Linked DNA regions of Immundisolibacter sp.. The protein of the gene in region 1 interacts with the protein of each later gene in a pairwise test. Links are inferred from orthologs where the notes say so. Each region holds a gene or a part of one and is shown on either strand. Other genes may lie near its edges.

Region 1 (9,441 bases):
GAGTGGCGGCCGTGCACGAAGGCAAACGGATCGGCTGCGGTGGCACTGTCCAGCTCCTCGCCGGCGTCGTCGCGCAGGGTGTAAGCGAGGGTCACGACACAGTCGTCGGCTATGCGCATGGCGCGGCTCCGGTAAAAAGCGGGTCGCCAGTTTAGCAGTTGGCGCTTGCCCACTTGCCGGCGGGCGACCGCGCGTGCGGCGCTCAAGCTGACTTGCTGGCGCCCGCACCGATGCGGCGTGGCCGCAGGCGTGGCCCGCTCCTACAATCGCGGCATGAACAACGCCGATTTCGTCGCCCGCGATCTGGCCGTGCTGTGGCATCCGTGCACGCAGATGCAGGATCACGAGTGGCTGCCGCTGGTGCCGATCCGCCGCGGCGCTGGGGTATGGCTGGAGGATTTCGACGGCCGGCGCTACCTGGACGCCATCAGCTCGTGGTGGGTGAACCTGTTCGGGCACGCCAATCCGTACATTTCGGCCGCCGTCGCCCGGCAGGCGGGACAGCTCGAACAGGTCATCTTCGGCGGCTTTTCGCACGAGCCGGCACTGCTGCTGGCCGAGCGGCTGGTGGCGCTCGCGCCGCCGTCGCTGGCGCGCTGTTTTTTTGCCGACAACGGTTCGTCCGCGGTGGAGGTCGCGCTCAAGATGAGCTACCACTACTGGCGCAACTGCGGCATCGGCGGCAAATCCCGCGTCATCAACCTGCGCGGCGCCTACCACGGTGAGACGCTGGGCGCGCTGGGAATCGGCGACGTCGGCCTGTACCGCGACGCCTACGCCGAGCTGCTGCGCGCGCCAATCACCGCGCCTTCTCCCGACGCCTACGAGCGCGAGCCCGGCGAGAGCTGGGCTGAGGTGGCGCAGCGGCGCCTGGCCGACATGCAGGCGCTGCTCGAAGCCCACGCGCACGAGGTCTGCGCGGTCATCGTCGAGCCGCTGGTGCAGTGCGCCGGCGGCATGCGCATGCACCACCCGGCCTACCTGACCGGCCTGCGGGCGCTGTGCGACCGCTACCGGGTGCATCTGATCGCCGACGAGATCGCGGTCGGCTTCGGGCGCACCGGCACGCTGTTTGCCTGCGAGCAGGCCGGCATCGCGCCGGATTTTCTGTGCCTGTCCAAGGGCCTGACCGGCGGCTACCTGCCGCTGGCGGTAGTGCTGACCACGGATGCCGTGTACCAGGCCTTCTACGCCGACTACGCCAGCCAGCGCGCCTTTTTGCACTCGCACAGCTACAGCGGCAATCCGCTCGGCTGCGCGGCGGCGCTGGCCACGCTGGACATCTTCGCCAGCGAACCGGTGCTCGAGCGCAACCGCGCGTTGGCGGCGGCCATGGCGCGCGAGACGGCGCATCTGGTGGACCATCCGCACGTAGCCGAAGTGCGCCAGACCGGCATGATCCTGGCCATCGAGCTGGTGCAGGACAAGGCCAGCCGCCGGCCGTATCCGTGGCAGGAACGCCGCGGCCTGCGCGTCTATCAGCATGGCCTGAGCGAGGGCGTGCTGCTGCGGCCGCTCGGCAACGTCGTCTACTTCATGCCGCCATACGTCATCACCGAGGACGAAATCGTCCTGCTGGCGCGGGTGGCCTGCGCCGGCATCGATCTTGCTGTTCGGCAGTAGTCGATGGCAGGCCGCCACACGCTGGCAATCCGGCCGCGCTAAAACACCCCGCACCCAATCGTTCACCGGGATTCGCCATGACACACGCCCAATTCTCATCCGCCTGGCAGACCGTTGCCGCCGCCCAAATCCGCCTGGCGGGCTGCCGCATGACCGAGCTGTTCGCCGCCGATCCGCAGCGCGTGGCGCGCTACACGCTGGGCGTGGCCGGCCTGCACGTGGATCTGTCCAAGCATCTGCTGGACGATGCTGCCCTGGCCGCGCTGCTGGCGCTGGCGGAGGCGGCCGAATTGCCGCGCTGGCGCACGGCGCTGTTTGCCGGTGAGCCGATCAACAACAGCGAGGGCCGCCCGGCCCTGCACACGGCCCTGCGCGATGCCTCGCCGGAACCGATTGTGGTCGACGGACAGGACATCAAGCCCGGCGTGGCCGCCATGCACCGGCAGATCGCGGATCTGGCCGACGCGGTGCGCAGCGGGCGGCGCGTCGGCGCCAGCGGCCAGCGTTTCACGCAGGTGGTGAACCTGGGTATCGGCGGCTCGTATTGGGGTCCGGCGCTGGCGCTGGAAGCCCTGCATGAACTCGCCACGCCGGACATGCGCATCGATTTCGTCTCCAACGTCGACCCGGCGCCGCTCAAGCGCGTGCTGGCGCAATGCGAGCCGGAACGCACGCTGTTTCTGGTGTCCTCCAAGAGCTTTGGCACCACCGAGACGCTCTACAACTATCAGACGGCGCGCGCCTTCATGGCCGGGCAGCTGGCCGAGGGGGTCGACCGCCATTTCATCGCCGTCACCGCCAATTCGGACAAGGCGCGGGCGTTGGGATTTGCGCAGGATGCGATCGTCACCTTTCCCGAGTGGGTCGGCGGGCGCTATTCGCTGTGGTCGGCGATCGGCCTGCCGGCGGCCATCGGCTTGGGCGCGGACCGCTTCGCGCAGCTGCTCGAAGGCGCCGCGGCCATGGACCGGCACTTCCTGACCGCCCCGCCGGCGCACAACCTGCCGCTGCTGCTGGGCCTGCTGGACGTCTGGTACGCCAGTTTCTGGGGCTTTGGCAGCCGCGCGCTGTTGCCCTATGACCAGGGGCTGCGCCTGTTGCCGACCTACGTGCAGCAGCTGGCGATGGAAAGCGACGGCAAGGGCGTGGACCGCGACGGCCAGCCGCTCGACTATCCCACCTGTCCGGTCGTCTGGGGTGGCAACGGCAACGACGGCGAGCACACCTTCTACCAGTTGCTGCACCAGGGTCCGGCCACCATTCCGGCCGAATTCGTGGTGTGCACCCGGCCCGATGCGGACCTGCCCGGCCACCGCCGGCGGCTGGTCGCACAGTGCCTGGCGCAGGCCGAAGCGCTGCTCACCGGCTTTGATGCACCTGACAAGCCGCATGCCCGCTGCCCCGGCAACCGGCCGAGCACAATGTTCCTGCTGCCGGACATGACGCCGCAGCTGCTGGGCGCGCTGCTGGCCTGCCACGAGCACCGCACCTTCACCAGTGGAGTGCTGTGGCGGGTCAATCCGTTCGATCAGTTCGGCGTGGAGCTGGGCAAGCGCCTGGCCGGCACACTGGAGCGGGAGCTGGGCGGGCAGGGCGTGCCCGGCGCCGCGCACGATGCTTCCACCGCCGCGCTGCTGGACAGCGCCCGCGGCCGGCTCGGCAGCTAGCCGGTTGCCGGCCGCGCTGGCGGGTTGTTGGCGCGAGGCGCCCGCCGCGGCCGCTGCTTCTGCTAAGGTAGCCGGGCCGTCGACACGCGGCGCATTCCAACCCGATTTTTCAATGGCCGCGAGTCCACCGTTCCGACTCAAGGGCAGCCTGGTGACGCTGTCCATACTGAAGCCGCTGAGCACCGATTTGTCCGCAATCGACGCCGGCCTGGCCGCCAAGGTGGCGCAGGCGCCGGCGCTGTTCGACCGCGCGCCGCTGTTGCTGGACCTGGCCGATCTGGCCGAGCCGCAGGCCCTGGACCTGGCCGGTCTGCGCGCGCTGGTGGCACGGCTGGGCTTCGTGCCGGTCGCGGTGCGCGGCGGCGGCGACACGGTGGCCAGTGCCGCCGCGGCACTGGGCCTTGGCGTGCTGGGCGAAGGTCGCCTGCCGCCGGACGCCGAGCCGGCACCACCACCGGCCCAGGAAGAACCGCCGCCACCATCCGCCACCGCGAACGCTGCAGCCGGGCCGGACGCGGCAGCCCCGATCGCCCCCGCGCCGACGCGGCTCATCACCCAGACCGTGCGCTCGGGACAGCAGGTGTACTCGCGCGGTGACCTGATCGTGCTGGCCGGCGTCAGCCCCGGCGCGGAGCTGCTGGCCGACGGCCACATTCATGTTTACGGCCCGCTGCGTGGGCGGGCGCTGGCGGGGCTTCGCGGCAACACGCAGGCGCGCATCTACTGCCGCGCGCTGGAGGCCGAGCTGATCGCCGTCGCTGGCTGTTTTCAGGTGGCCGAGGACATTGACCCGGCCCTGCGCGGGCGCCCGGCGCAGGTGTTCCTCGATGGCGAGGATCTGGTCACCGCGCCCTTGTAAGGGAAACGTTGATTTATTCAGCGTTTCCCGCAGCGCAGGGACGCGCTGCCAAGATCAGTGGCTGTAAGCTGCTGATCTTGTGAGCCATCGGAAAACCACGCTTTTCCGATGGCGGGCGCTGAGAAATCCAGGATGGATTTATTCAGCGCTTCCCAAGGGCGCAACGCTAGGCATACAGAGGATAAAAACTTGGCACGCATCATCGTCACCACCTCCGGCAAGGGAGGGGTCGGCAAGACCACCACCAGCGCCGCCTTCGGCACCGGCCTGGCCCTGCGCGGGCACAAGACCGTGGTCATCGACTTCGACGTCGGCCTGCGCAACCTGGACCTCATCATGGGCGTCGAGCGGCGCGTGGTGTATGACTTCGTGAACGTCATCCACGGCGAGGCGCAGCTGAACCAGGCGCTGATCCGCGACAAGCGGGTCGATGGCCTGGCCATCCTGGCCGCCTCGCAGACCCGCGACAAGGACGCCCTGACCCTGGACGGCGTGCAGCGGGTGCTGGACGAGCTGGCCAAGGAGTTCGACTACATCGTCTGCGACTCGCCGGCCGGCATCGAGAAAGGCGCGCACCTGGCCATGTACTTCGCCGACGAGGCGATCGTGGTCACCAATCCGGAGGTGTCCTCGGTGCGTGACTCGGACCGCATCCTGGGCCTGCTGGCCAGCAAGACGCGGGCCGCCGAGCAGGGCGGGCGGGTGCGCGAGCACCTGGTGGTGACGCGCTACTCGCCAAAGCGCGTCGGCAAGGGCGAGATGCTCAGCCTGGACGACGTGGGCGAGATTCTGGGTATACCGCTGCTGGGCGTGATTCCGGAGTCGCCCAGCGTGCTGGCGGCGTCCAACGCCGGCACACCGGTGATCCTGGATCAGACCAGCGACGCCGCGCAGGCGTACGCCGACACCGTGGCGCGTTTCCTGGGCGAGGAGAAACCGCTGCGCTTCATCACCGAGGAGCGCGGCCTGCTGCGGCGCCTTTTCGGAGCACGCGCGTGAGAGTCCTCGATTTCCTGCGCAACGGGCGCAACAAGGGCAGTGCCTCGATGGCCAAGGAACGGCTGCAGATCGTGGTCGCCCACCAGCGGCGCGAAGCCGGCCGGCCGCCGTATTTCGCCAGCCTGCAGCGCGACCTGCTGGAGGTGGTGCGCCGCTATGTGACCGTCGACGACAGCGCGGTCAAGGTGGATGTGGAGCACCTGGGCGACTGCGACATCCTGGAGCTGAACATCACCCTGCCGGACCAGCCGACGGCGGGCGCGCGCGGCTGAGCGCGCCCATCCGGCGCGGGCGGATCAGGGCGCCTTGCCGGCCGGGGTCAGATCCGGCAGGCCGAAGGCGCCCTGCAGCCATTGCGCAACATGGTCTGCGATCGGCCCCTGGGCCGCGGCGGTGGGGTGGATGCCGTCTTCCTGGAACATGGCCGGGTCGGCGGCGACCGGTTCGAGCAGGAAATCCAGCAGCGGGACATCCGCCTCGCGCGCCACTTCGTGGAACAGATCACGGAACTGGCGCGTGTAGATGGGGCCAAAGTTGGGCGGAATCTGCATGCCGATCAGGCCCACCCGCGCGCCGGCCGCCTGCGCGACGTCGACCATGGCGCGCAGGTTGGCAGCGGTGGCGTTCAGCGGCTGACCGCGCAGGGCGTCGTTGGCGCCCAGCTCGATCAGCACCAGCACCGGGCGGTGGCTGTCCAGCAGCGCCGGCAGCCGGGCCAGCCCGCCGGCGCTGGTGTCGCCACTGATGGCGGCATTGACCAGGGTCCACGGCAGCTTTTGTTCGCGCAGCGCAGCGGCCAGCCGGGCCGGCCAGGCGGCGCCGTCCGGCAGTCCGTAGCCGGCGCTCAGGCTGTCGCCCAGCACCAGGATCGATCCGGCCGGCAGGGGCGTGGCCGCCCGCGAGCAGCCGGCCAACAACAGGAGCAAGACGCAGGTGATACGCGCCCAGGGAGTCGCCAAGTGGGTTACCTCGCCGCAGGGGAGGCTGGACATCTTACAGCCCGTCGATCTGGCGATTGCGGACGGTGAACGCTGCGCCATCGTCGGCCCGTCCGGCAGCGGCAAGACCACGCTGCTGGCCTTGCTGGCGGGACTGGACGTGCCCAGCGCCGGGCGCTTGTGGCTGGCCGACGCCGAACTGACGGCCCTGGACGAGGACGCCCGCGCCGCGCTGCGCCGCGAGCAGGTCGGCTTCGTGTTCCAGAACTTCCAGCTGCTGGGCAACCTCACGGCGCTCGACAACGTGGCGCTGCCGCTGGAGCTGCGCGGCCAGCGCGATGCCCGCGAGCGTGCCCGCCGGATGCTGGAGCAGGTCGGCCTGGCCCAGCGGGCGCGACACTATCCACCCACCCTGTCCGGCGGCGAGCAGCAGCGGGTGGCGCTGGCGCGGGCCTTCGTCGGCCAGCCACGGGTGCTGTTCGCCGACGAGCCGACCGGCAGCCTGGACCGTGCCAGCGCGCAAGCGGTGCTGGAACTGATGTTCGACCTGAACCGCGCCGCCGGCACCACGCTGGTGGTGGTCACGCACGACGAGGCGCTGGCCGCGCGCGTCGACCGGCGCCTGACACTCGACGCCGGGCGGCTGACCGAACATGACTGAGCTGGGCACCGCCGGCCGCCTGCTGCGCGGCGAATTGCGCCGGCCCGATCCGCTGCTGCTGGCCATGCTGCTGGCGGTGGCGGTGGGCGTGGCGGCGCTGACCAGCGTCAGCGGTTTTGCGCAGCGCGTGCAGGCGGCCATCGACGCGCGCGCCGCGACCCTGCTCGGCGGCTCGGTGCGGATCGCCGCCCAGCGCGATTTGCGGCCGGTCGCCGCCAGCCTGCCGTCCGCCCTGCGGCCGGCCACGACGGTGCTGGAGCTGCCCACCATGGCGGCGGCCGGCGAGCGCCTGCGCCTGGTGGAGCTCAAGGCCGTGGACGCCGCCTACCCGCTGCTGGGCGAGCTGCTGATCGCCGGTCAGGGGGCGCGGCGCGCGCCGGCGCCCGGCACGGTGTGGGTGGAGCCGGTGTTGCTGGCGCAGCTGGGCATCGAGGTGGGTGATCGGATCGAACTCGGCTACAGCGCGTTTACGGTGGCGGGCGTCATCGCCGACGAACCGGACCGCGTGGCCGGCGCCTTCAGCATCGGTCCGCGGGTGCTGATGAACCTGGACGATCTGCCGGCTACGCGCCTGGTGTCGCCGCAAAGCCGGGTGCGCAGCCGACTGCTCTACGACCCGCCGCCGACGAAGGCTGCTCGCCTGGTGTCGGCGCTCGAGGCCGAACTGCCGCCCCACACAAGCGTCGAAACGGCCGACGAGGGCCTCGACGAGACACGCAACATGACCCGCCAGGCAGCCGATTTTCTGCGCCTGGTGGCCCTGGCCGGCGTCGTGCTGGCGGCGGCGGCGGTGGTGCTGTCGGCGTCCAATCTCACCGAAAAACGCCTGCCGGCGGCGGCGACACTGAAAGCGCTCGGCGCCAGCCGGCGGCTGGTGCTGCTGACCTATGCCGGGCTGGTGGCCGCCGTCGCGTTGCTGGGTGGCTTGTCCGGTGCAGCGGCCGGCAGCGTTCTGGAACGGCTGCTGCCCATCCTGCTCAGCGGCCTGGTGCCCGCCGACCTGCCGCCGGCCGATGTGCGCATGCTGCCGATAGCCGTACTGCTGGCACTGCTGGTGGCGCTGGCCGTGGCCGCGCCGCCGCTGCTGCGCCTGGGCGCGACGCCGCCCGCGGCGGTGCTGCGCGCGCCTGCGCAGGGCGAGGTCGAGCGCGGCTTTGCGCGCACCGAGGGCGCCGGCCTGGTACTGGCCTTGTTGCTGTGCGGCGCCGTCTATGCGTGGCTCAGCGGCAGCGTCCAGCGCGGCCTGCTGGCCATCGGTGTGCTGCTCAGTGCCGCGCTGCTGTTCGGCGTCGGCGCGCGGGTGCTGGCGCGGGCGGCGCGGCGCCTGTCGCATCGCGGGCCGTTTGCCTGGCGCTATGCGGCGGCCGCCTTCGGACGGGCACCGGCCCATACCGTGCTGGCGGTGGCGGCGCTCGGCTTTGGCGTGCTTGCCATCCTGACCCCGGCGCTGGTGCAGACCGACCTGCTGCGCCAGTGGCAGATGCGCGTGCCGCCGGGGGCGCCCAATCGCTTCCTGATCGACGTCCAGCCGGACCAGCGGGACACGGTGGCCCAGCTGCTGGCCACGGGCGGGGCCCGCGACGTCGACCTGCGGCCGATGGTGCGGGCGCGCCTGACCGCCATCGACGGCAAGCCCCCGCCGGCGCCGCAAAACGAACGGGCGCGGCGCTTTCTGGAGCGCGAGAACAACCTCACGTGGCGCGCCGATCCGGAGCCCGGCAATCGCTTGGTGGCCGGCGAATGGTGGAACGCGGCGGCGCCCGAACCGCAAATCTCGCTGGAACAGGAATGGGCGGCGGCGCTGGGCGTGGCCCTGGGCGACACGCTCACGTTCGAGGTCAGCGGTCAGCAGGTGACCGGCACCGTCACCAGCCTGCGCGAGGTCAACTGGGAGAGCCTGCGCAGCAATTTCTTCGTCGTGTTCTCGCCCGGCGCGCTGGACGCCCTGCCGGCGACCTACGTCACCAGCTACCGCATCGATCCGGCCCAGGCCGACGCCCTGCTGCGCACGCTGGTGCAGCGCTTCCCGAACCTGACCGTGATCGACCTGGACGCGATGACTGCCACCCTGCAGGGCCTGGTCGCGCAGTTGTCCCGCGCCACCGGTTTTCTGGCCGGCTTCACGCTGCTGGCGGGCCTGGCCGTGCTGCTGGCGGCGGTGCTGGCCGAGCGAACCCGATTGCTGAGCGAAGCGGCCGTGCTGCGCACGCTGGGCGCCAGCCGCCGCCAGCTGGGCGCGGTCTACAACCTGCGCTTTGCGTTACTGGGCGGCGCGGCGGCCTTGCTGGGCAGCGGCGCGGCAGTGGTGGCGGGTGCCCTGGCGTGCGCCCATTACCTTGAAGTTCCCTACCAGCCGAACGCCGGCGCACTGCTGGGCGCGCTCCTGCTGGCCACGGCGCTGGTGACATTGACCGGCCGCCTGGGCGCGCGCCGCGTGCTGGCCACGCCGCCGGCGCAAAGCCTGCGCGCCGGCCCTTGAGGCGGGCGGCGCGGCTGAACCGGGCTGGGCAGAGTTTGCTGTGGGCCCTGGTTGGTCGCCACTACGTTTCCGGGCGGCGTGACGGCGCGTACGGCAACATGCCCAAACGATGCAGGCGCTCGCGCAGCACGTTGCGGCTGATGCCCAGCGCCTGCGCGGTGCGCACCTGATTGCTGCGATGGTACTCATAGGCGGTGCGGATGACCGTCTGCTCA
Region 2 (9,628 bases), on another replicon or contig:
CGCACTTTTGCAGCTTGGCGGTGCGCGATCCGCTTGTATAGTCCCCATGCTCCATAAGCACCCACAAGCATCTGGCTCATTTTTTGCTCAACCAATACACATGAAACACCGCACCACAGCAGCACCCGGTAGACACATGGGCGATGCCCGTTCGCAAGTCGGCATTGCGTTGTTGAAGCGCCTCGTCGTGACCGGCGCGCTGATCGCCGGGCTCACCGGGTGTGGCGGCGGGCAGGATGAGATCGCCGACAAGGCCGGGCAGGCGGTGGCGACGGTAAACGGTGAGGATGTCACCGTGCATCAGCTCAACTACCTCCTGGCGCGTCTGCCAGGTGCTGCCCAGGCGCCGGATCCTGTGGCGCTCAAGCGCCAGGCGGCGGATCAACTGGTGACCCGTCAGCTGCTGCTCGAGCGCGCCCTGGCACAGAAGCTCGACCGCGATCCGGCCGTCATGCTGGCGCTGGAGGAGAGTCGTCAGCAGCTGCTGGCGCAGGCGCACCTGGAGCGCGTCATGGCTCAGGCCGTGCCACCCACCGACGACGAAATTCGCAAGTACTACGACGAGCACCCACTGAAGTACGCGCAGCGCAAGCTGTTCCTGATGCGTCAGGTGGCCACCGACAACACGGTGCCGCGGGAAGAACTCGATGCCTACGGCAAGGGCGAAGTGACCGCCGAGAGCCTGGTCAAGTGGCTGCAGGAGCGCGGCGCCAAGGTGCGCGTGTCGATTCGCACGCTGCCCTCCGAGCAGGTGCCGGAGCCGATTCTGGAGCGCCTGCAGACCCTCAAGCCCGGCCAGGCCATCATGGTCGGTTCGGCCACCGAATCGACCGTCAGCTTCCTGGTCGAGGCGCGCGATGCCCCGATCACCCTGGAACAGGCCAAGGACTCCATCCGCCAGACGCTGCTGAACGAGCGACGCCAGGCGCTGGGCGAACAGGAAGTCAAACACCTGCGTGAACAGGCTGACATCAAATGGCTGGGCGAGTTTGCCGATCAGCCACCGACACCGGCCGAAGGCGCCGTGCCGGCCCCGCAGACGCAGCCAGCGCCGGCCGTGGACTCCGAGCAGGAGGACAACGACGACGACGGCATTGGCCAGGGCCTGAAGGGCTTGCGTTAGGCCGGCACCTGTCGCATGTCATCTGCGCGATACCCCGTCATGTCATGCAATCCCGGTACGGCATTTTGAATTCGGTGGTCGACGACAAGCTGGGTAGCGCGGACCTGGCCCCGATGGCGGCCAGCCAGCACGTGCGCCTCATTCGCACCCCGGAGATCCTCGACCAGCGGGTGGCGCTGGCCGTGTTGGTGCTGCGCCTGCTGGACCCCCTGGTGACAGTGATCATCCTGCTGCTGGGAGCGCGCTGGCTGGGTCTGGACATCACCCTCATCGAACGGGCCGCAGCAACCGCCGCCGCACTGGTGGTGTTTTCGCTGTTTCGCGACGTGGCGCATGGCCAGCCTTGGCGACGCGGCGGCGAGTGGGCGTTGGTCGGCTGCATCATCGGCTCGTGGATGTCGGTGGTCGGCCTGCTGATCATCATGGCCGTAGCCACTGGCGTGACCGAGCACTTTTCGCCGCCGTTGGCGGAACTGTGGCTGTTGGTCACCCCGGTCGTGATGATCCTGTATCACTCCGTGACCCGCGCGCTGCTGCTGTACCTGACCCGTGGCAGCCAGCGCAGTGCCGTGGCAGTGGCGTTTACCAACGTCTCGCTGGCACTGCGTCGCGCGCTGCAGGACGCCGAAGATGGCGGCGTCGATTTCAAGGGCTTCTTCGACGACCGCAGTGCCGCCCGGCTGGGTCTGCCCAGCTCGGATGCGCTGCTGGGTCGTCTGGCGCAGACGGCGGATTTTGTGCGCGAGCACAAGGTCGACCTGGTCTACATCGCCCTGCCCATGCGCGGCGACCCGCGCGTGGAGGCACTGCTCGATGGCCTGCGCGACACCACTGCCTCGGTCTATTTCGTGCCGGACATGCACTTCGTCGACCTGCTGCAGGCGCGGGTCGACCAGGTGGGTGGCATACCGGTCATGGGTGTATGGGAAACGCCGTATTACGGGGTCAACGCCGTAGTCAAGCGGGCCAGCGACATCGTGTTCGCCACCCTGGCGCTGCTGGCTCTGAGCCCCTTGATGATCGCCATCGCCATCGGCGTCAAGCTCGGTTCGCCGGGGCCGGTGCTGTTCAGGCAGCGTCGTTACGGCTTCGGCGGCGAGGAAATCCGCATCTACAAGTTCCGCACCATGACCGTGTGCGAAGACGGACCCAACGTTCCGCAGGCGCGCCGTGACGATGACCGCATCACGCCGCTGGGCCGCGTGCTGCGACGCACGTCCCTGGACGAGCTGCCGCAGTTCATCAACGTCCTGCAGGGCCGCATGAGTGTGGTCGGGCCGCGTCCGCACGCCGTCGCCCACAACGAGCACTACCGGCGCCTGATCTCCGGCTACATGCACCGCCACAAGGTCAAGCCCGGCATCACCGGCTGGGCGCAGGTCAACGGCCTGCGTGGCGAAACCGACACGCTCGACAAGATGCGCTCGCGGGTCGAGTACGACCTCGAATACCTGCGCCGCTGGTCGTTGCGTCTGGACCTGCGCATCATGCTGCGCACGGCGGCCCTGGTGTTCAGGGATGCGCATGCGTATTGAGGTCATGCGCCGAATCGGCGGTCTGACGGGGGGTATCGGAAGCTTGCTGTTGTGTGGTCTGCTGCCGGCGTTGGCGCGGGCGGGCGAGGGCGATTTCCTGACGCCGTTCGCCGGCATCGCGTCGGCCTACGAGGACAACCTGTTTCGCCTGTCCGACGACGTGGACGAAGAACTGGCGCTCGGCGAATCGAGCCGCTCCGACTGGATGCGCACCGCCTTCGCCGGCCTGGGACTGGACTGGCAGCCCGGCCGCCAGCAAGTCACCGCCAGCCTGCAGGCGCTCGACCAGTCCTTTCAGCGCTTCTCGTATCTGGACAACACCGGCTACGACACCCGTGCGCGCTGGAACATGGCCGCCGGCCGCAGCCTGACCGGCACCGTGGATGCGGGCTTCCAGCGCCAGCTTGGCAGCTTCGAAAACTTCCGTGAGCCGGTAAAGGACCCGGTCGATACCGCGCATGGCACGCTCGATCTTGGCTACCTGATCACGCCCGAGATCGAGCTGCGGGCCGGAACCGGCATTCGCACCACCACGCACGGACTCGAGAGTCGTGAGGCGTCCAACTTTCGCGGCAGCCACTGGCTGCTGGGCGTGTCCCGCCGCACGCCGCTCGGAAACCGGCTCGGCTTGCAGTACCGTCGGGAAGATGGCCGTTTTCCGAAGCGGGATGTCGGTCCCTTCAGCCTGACCGACGATGGCTACCTGCAGCAGGAAGGCGTCGTCACCTTCACCTGGCAGGGCGGCTTCACGTCGCTTGACGGGCGCCTGGGCTATTCCTGGCGGCGCTCCAACAACCTTGAATTCCGGGACTATTCAGGTCCTTCCGGTGATCTGAGCGCCCGCTACATGTGGTCACCCAAGCTGATGCTGGACCTGAATGCCTACCGGCGCCTGGAATCGCTGGACGACCTGTTCTCGAGCTCCGTAACCACCACCGGTTTCTCCTTCAGGCCGGTCTGGGCGCCCACCGACCGCATCGTCCTGCGGGCCAACACTGGCTACACCCACCGCCAGTACGAGGATTCCGGCCTGTTTGTGGGCGCCACGCAGCCGAAGGAAAACATCCTGTCCTACGGACTCAGCGCCAGCTACACGCCGCGGACGCTGGTGACGCTCAGCGCCGGTTACAGCCACAGCCAGCGCAGTTCGGACCGTCCCGGCAACGACTATGACGCCAACTCATTCAATTTCTCGGTGCAGGTCAACCTGTAACACGGCGCTGTCACAATCGGCGCCGGCAGACTTGGAAAACTCAGGAAAATCAACGATGAAGCGATGGCTCAGGACAATCAGCGGCATGCTGCTGGCGGTAGCGGCCGGCGGCGCGCTGGCGGCCGATTACCAGATCGGCCCCGGCGACGTGCTGCAGATCACCGTGTTCGAGCACCCGGACCTGGCCGTCAAAAGCCGCGTCGGGCCGGAGGGCAAGGTCAAGGTGCCGCTGGCCGGGGCCGTGACCGTGGCCGGTCTGACCGAGCGCGAGGCCGAGGCGACCATCACCAAGGCCCTGCAGCAGGGCGATTACGTCAGCGACCCGCAAATCAGCGTGCTGGTGGATCAGTACCAGAGCCGCCTGGTATCGGTGCTGGGCTACATCAACCGGCCGGGCCGCTATCCCATGGACCGCCAACTCACGCTGGTGGAGGCCGTGGCACAGGCCGGCGGCGTGGCGCAGAGCGGCAGCGAAAAAGTGGTGCTGGTCACTGCTGATGGCCACCGGCAGGAGATCGACCTGCGCACGACCCTGGCAGACGGCGCCGGCGCCAACCCGGTGCTGCGCGGTGGCGAGGTCATCTACGTACCCAAGGCAGAGATGATCTACGTGTTCGGCGAGGTGCAGCGCCCCGGTGCCTATCCGCTGGATCGCCACATGACCGTGCAGCAGGGTCTGGCACTGGGCGGCAGCATCTCGCCGCGCGGCACCGACCGCGGCATCCGCATCCGTCGCCAGGCGGCCGACGGCACGGTGAGCGAAATCGACGCCGATTTCGACCAGCCGCTGCAGGCCGGTGACATCATCGTCGTTCGCGAACGGCTGTTCTGAGAAGCAGAGCCATGAACATCCAGGATTTTCTGTTGATTTTGTGGGCGCGCCGATACGTGGTGCTCGGCGCCCTGGCCGCCACCGTGCTGGCGGCGCTGGGCGTTACCCTGAAGCTGCCCGACAAGTACGACGCCACCACCGCGCTGCTGATCACCTTTCGCGACCAGCAGGCGCCGATGCTGTCGGTGCAGATGGCGCCAAGCTACATGGCCACCCAGTTCGACATCATTCAGAGTCAGAACGTGGCACTCAAGGTGGTCGACAAGCTCAAGCTGGCGGAACAGGCAACCGCACGCGAGCTGTGGCAGGACGCCACCGACGGCAAGGGCTCCATCCGCCACTGGCTGGCGGACGTCCTGCGCAATGACCTGACCCTGAAGCCGACCCCCGACAGCCGGGTGGTTAACCTTACCTACCGCGGCACGGATCCGCGGTTCGCGGCCGCCCTGGCCAATGCCTTTGCCGACGCGTACATCGAGACCAACCTGGAACTGAGCGTCGATCCGGCCCGCCGCGACAGCGCGTGGCTGGACTCGCAACTGACCGCCCTGCGTCAGCGTCTGGAGGAGGCGCAGGCGCGGCTGTCGGCCTTCCAGCGCGAGCGCGGCATCGTGGCCAGCGACGAGCGGCTGGACATCGAAACCGCCCGCCTGAACGAGCTCAGCTCGCAACTGGTGCAGGCCGAGGGCCTGATGCACGACGCCGAGACCCGCCAGCAGGAACTGACGCGCATCCGCAAGGGCGGCGGCAGCATCGAGAGCCTGCGCGAATTCTCCACCGACAGCTACCTGCAGAGCCTCAAGGTCGACCTGGCCCGGCGCGAGGCCGATCTGGTCCAGTTGCAGAAACAGTACGGCGCCAACCATCCGCAACTGCAGCGCGCCGAGGCCGAGGTGGCCAGCGTGCGCGGGCGGCTGGCCACGGCGCTCGACCGGCTCACGCGCAGCGTCGCCAACGAAGCCGACATCGCCCACAGCCGTGTCGAGGCACTGCGCAAGGAGCTCGACGCCCAGCGCGCCAAGGTGCTCGCCTTCAAGGAGGCGCGCGACCAGATACCGACCCTGGAGCGCGACGTGATGAGCGCACAGGCCGCCTACGACGTGGCCGCCCAGCGCTACAACGAAAGTTTGCTGCAAAGCCGCGTCTCGGATACCAACGTCGCGGTTTTGACACCGGCGGTCGTACCCACCCAGCGCAGCAGTCCCAAGCCAAAGCTGAACCTGGCAATCGGTGTGTTTCTGGGCGGACTGCTGGGCGTGGGCGCGGCCCTGCTGCTGGAACTGCTGATGCCCAAGGTGCGCGGCCCGCGCATGCTGGAGCAGCGCCTGAACCTGCCCGTGCTGGGCGTACTGGAGGGACCGGCATGAAACCGGACACGACCGCCGGACACGAGCCGGCGCCGCCGGCGGCCGATCGCATCGGCGCACTCCTGGTGCAAGAGGGCAAGCTGGCCTCAACGGACCTGACCCGCATCGCTGAGTACCAAAAGCAACATGCCGTGCGCTTTGGTGAGGCTGCGCAGGCGCTGGGTCTGCTCAGCGGAGCCGATCTGGATTCGGCCCTCGCCGAGCAGTTCGGCTACCCATGGAAGCCCGGCAGCGCCGCCACCGACCCCACCCTGTACGCGCTGGCGCAGCCGTTCGGCCATCAGGCGGAGCAGCTGCGCGCCCTGCGCATGCGCCTGAGCCTGGCGGGGGTCGGTCGCGCCGAGGGCCACCCGGCCCTGGCCGTGCTCAGCCCGCAGGACGGCGACGGCCGCAGCACACTGGCCGCCAACCTTGCCGTGTCCTTTGCCGAACTCGGGCTGCGCACACTGCTGGTGGATGCCGACCTGCGCCGGCCCAGCCAGCACACACTGTTTCGATCCGTCGTGGGCGGCGGCGGCCTGTCGGACCTGCTCGCCGGGCGAGGCTGTGCCGCTTTCATCACGCCGCTACCCGGTTTCAGCGGCCTGGCCGTGTTGCCGTCCGGCCCGGTGCCGCCCAATGCCACGGAACTGCTGGCCCGTCCGGCCCTGCAGACCTTCCTGAGCGACGTGGCGGACCGCTTCGATCTGGTGATTCTGGACACCCCGCCGACCGGACCCGGCGGCGATGCGTACTACATCGCCGCCGCGGCCCGCGCCGCACTGCTGGTGGCCCGCCGCAACCACACCAGCCTAACCGGCCTCGACACCCTCACGCAGACCCTGGCCGCCACGGGCATTCCGGTGCTGGGTGTGGTCATGAACCGGGGTTGAACCACATGGCAGCCGTGCATCCCACGTCAATTGCGCATTCCGGACCGCGCTGGCTCGCCGCCTGGCCGGTGCTGCTCGGCCTGGCCGTGCTGTATGGGCCGACCGTGTATGGCCTGGCCACCGGCCTGTGGCAGTCCGAGGATCAGGCCCATGGGCCGCTGATACTGGCCGTGGTGCTGTGGCTGGCATGGTCCTGCCGCGATGCCTTCTCGGCGGCGACGCAACCCCGCCCGCTCGCCGGCTGGCTGTGGCTGCTGCCCGGCCTGTTGCTGTACGCCGTCGGCCGCTCGCAGGACATCCTGATCTTCGAAATCGGCTCGGCCATACCGGTGCTGATCGGCTGCCTGCTGGCGCTGGTGGGCCCGGCTGCGGTGCGGCGCCTGTGGTTTCCGCTGTTTTTTCTGATTTTTCTGATCCCGCTGCCGGGCTTTCTGGTGGACGCCGTCACCGGGCCGCTGAAGCAGCACGCCTCGGCACTGGCCGCGCAGATACTGTTCGCGGCCGGCTATCCCATCGCGCGGGCCGGCGTGGTGCTGCATCTGGGGCCGTACCAACTGCTGGTGGCGGATGCCTGTTCCGGCATGCATTCAATCTATTCGCTGGCCGCCGTCGGCCTGTTCTACCTGTACCTGATGGGCTACAAGAACCGCCTGCGGCTGGGCCTGCTGGTGCTCGCCATCGTGCCGATCGCCTTCCTGGCCAACACGCTGCGCGTGGTGACCCTGGCGCTGATCACCTTCCACATGGGCGATGCCGCCGCCCAGGGTTACCTGCACGGCCTGGCCGGCATCTCGCTGTACCTGTTCGCGCTGGCGATGTTGCTGGCGCTGGACGCGCTGCTGGGTCTGCTGCCCGGACTGCGCGAGCCGCGGCGCGTCAAAGGCTAGCCCCATGCGTCTTAGCCACGCCCAGGTTCGTCGGCTCAAAGACACCGTGCGGCAGTGTTTTGGTGCCGATGCGCGGGTGTGGCTGTTCGGGTCGCGGGTCGACGATGAGCAGCGTGGAGGCGATTACGATGTCTACGTCGAGACCAACCTTGCCGATGCCGCCCTGATCGTGGATCGCAAGCTGGATGCGCTGGTGGCCCTCACGGAAAGTCCGGAATTCGAGGACGAAAAAATCGACCTCGTGGTGCGCCCGGTCAACGCCGGCATCGAGCTACCCATTTACCAGGTCGCCCGCCAAAGTGGGGTGCAGCTATGAGTCTTCACGCAACGTTGCCGGCCGCGCTGGCGAACTGCTGGCCGTTTGGGGCCGGGTCCAGGAATTTGCCCATGCGCAGCCAGCGACCAATCCCTGACACCGGCAGCATCCCCGAATTCCCCCTATCGTCATGACAACAGCCAACCCTAACCTGCGTACCGTACTGATCGGCATCTGCATGCTGGCCGCCGCCGGCCTGGCCTACGCCATGAAGCCGACGCGCATGGTCGCCGGCGCCGACACGTTCCAACTGGAAAGCGCCATCCCGCGCCAGTTCGGCGCCTGGACGGAACAGAAGCAGCAAGTCCAGATCGTCGATCCACGCCAGCAGGAAACCATCGACCGCATCTACAGCCAGGTCCTCATGCGCAGTTACGTGAACGGGGAAGGCGTGCGCGTCATGCTGTCCATCGCCTACGGCGACAACCAGGAAGACGACCTGCAAGTGCACCGGCCGGAAGTCTGCTACCCGGCGCAGGGCGCGCAGCTTCTGAGCACGGTAAACGCCAGCCTGCCGACCCCGTGGGGCGAAATTCCCATCCGCCGGCTCACGACCCAGTTCGGGCCGCGCCACGAACCGGTGACCTACTGGGTCATGGTCGGCGACCGCGCCATCATCGGCAGCCTGCAGGGCAAGCTGGCACAGATGCGCTACGGATTCCGCGGCCAGATACCGGACGGCATGCTGGTGCGGGCCTCGACCATTGACCCCGACGACGAGCGCGCATTCGCCCAGCAGGCACGGTTCCTGCAGGACCTGCTCGCGGCCGTGCCGCCCGAAACCCGCAAGCGCCTGTCCGGCCTGCAATAGGCACGCGGCAGGGCTGCACACCCCCCCACCCCCGGCAATGCCGGAATCGACCGACCAGAAGGCCGCAACACCATGTCAAAAAAAATCGCCCTCATCACCGGCATCACCGGCCAGGACGGCGCCTACCTCGCCGAATTCCTGCTCAAGAAGGGCTACATCGTGCACGGCATCAAGCGCCGCACGTCCCTGTTCAACACCGACCGCATCGACCACCTGTACCAGGACCCGCACGTCGACAACCGCCACTTCGTCCTGCACTACGGGGACATGACTGACTCGTCCAGCCTGGTGCGCATCATCCAGCAGGTGCAGCCGGACGAAATCTACAACCTGGCCGCGCAAAGCCACGTCGCGGTCAGCTTCGAGGAGCCCGAATACACCGCCAACTCCGACGCCATCGGCGTGCTGCGCCTGCTGGAAGCCATCCGCATCCTGGGCCTGGAGAAGAAAACCCGCTTCTACCAGGCCTCCACCTCCGAGCTGTACGGCCTGGTGCAGGAAACACCCCAGAAGGAGACCACCCCCTTCTACCCGCGCAGCCCCTACGCCGTCGCCAAGCTGTACGGCTACTGGATCGTCGTGAACTACCGCGAGGCCTACGGCATGTACGCCTGCAACGGCATCCTGTTCAACCACGAAAGCCCGCTGCGCGGCGAGACCTTCGTCACGCGC

Evidence for each region.
Region 2: the proteins of minD (region 1) and H5U26_RS11680 interact in binary tests that used the Bacillus subtilis proteins (3 or more experiments, as listed by UniProt). The link is inferred for Immundisolibacter sp. from one-to-one orthologs.

What each region holds. Positions count from the first base shown.
Region 1 is NZ_JACIZD010000017.1:23,588-33,028, forward strand. The notes cover bases 3,431-6,243. They hold minD (septum site-determining protein MinD), read left to right. Parts: upstream 3,431-4,338; coding sequence 4,339-5,148; downstream 5,149-6,243. Other genes in these bases: minC (septum site-determining protein MinC), read left to right, coding at 3,431-4,149; minE (cell division topological specificity factor MinE), read left to right, coding at 5,145-5,420; H5U26_RS13310 (arylesterase), read right to left, coding at 5,445-6,074; H5U26_RS13315 (ABC transporter ATP-binding protein), read left to right, coding at 6,082-6,243. In the rest of the region: H5U26_RS13280 (peptidylprolyl isomerase), read right to left, coding at 1-119; H5U26_RS13285 (adenosylmethionine--8-amino-7-oxononanoate transaminase), read left to right, coding at 274-1,623; pgi (glucose-6-phosphate isomerase), read left to right, coding at 1,701-3,290; more of minC, read left to right, coding at 3,403-3,430; more of H5U26_RS13315, read left to right, coding at 6,244-6,747; H5U26_RS13320 (FtsX-like permease family protein), read left to right, coding at 6,740-9,226; H5U26_RS13325 (sigma-54 dependent transcriptional regulator), read right to left, coding at 9,288-9,441. UniProt on the Bacillus subtilis protein: ATPase required for the correct placement of the division site. Cell division inhibitors MinC and MinD act in concert to form an inhibitor capable of blocking formation of the polar Z ring septums.
Region 2 is NZ_JACIZD010000012.1:536-10,163, forward strand. What follows is about bases 5,005-8,004. They hold H5U26_RS11680 (polysaccharide biosynthesis tyrosine autokinase), read left to right. Parts: upstream 5,005-6,066; coding sequence 6,067-6,942; downstream 6,943-8,004. Other genes in these bases: epsF (chain length determinant protein EpsF), read left to right, coding at 5,005-6,070; xrtB (exosortase B), read left to right, coding at 6,948-7,829; H5U26_RS11690 (nucleotidyltransferase domain-containing protein), read left to right, coding at 7,834-8,004. Outside these bases: H5U26_RS11655 (EpsD family peptidyl-prolyl cis-trans isomerase), read left to right, coding at 137-1,123; H5U26_RS11660 (undecaprenyl-phosphate glucose phosphotransferase), read left to right, coding at 1,168-2,658; XrtB/PEP-CTERM-associated polysaccharide biosynthesis outer membrane protein EpsL, read left to right, coding at 2,708-3,871; H5U26_RS11670 (polysaccharide biosynthesis/export family protein), read left to right, coding at 3,927-4,703; more of epsF, read left to right, coding at 4,715-5,004; more of H5U26_RS11690, read left to right, coding at 8,005-8,145; epsI (exosortase-associated protein EpsI, B-type), read left to right, coding at 8,276-8,956; gmd (GDP-mannose 4,6-dehydratase), read left to right, coding at 9,029-9,628. UniProt on the Bacillus subtilis protein: May be involved in the regulation of capsular polysaccharide biosynthesis. Autophosphorylates in vitro. Phosphorylates and activates in vitro two UDP-glucose dehydrogenases, YwqF and TuaD, as well as the DNA-binding proteins Ssb and SsbB.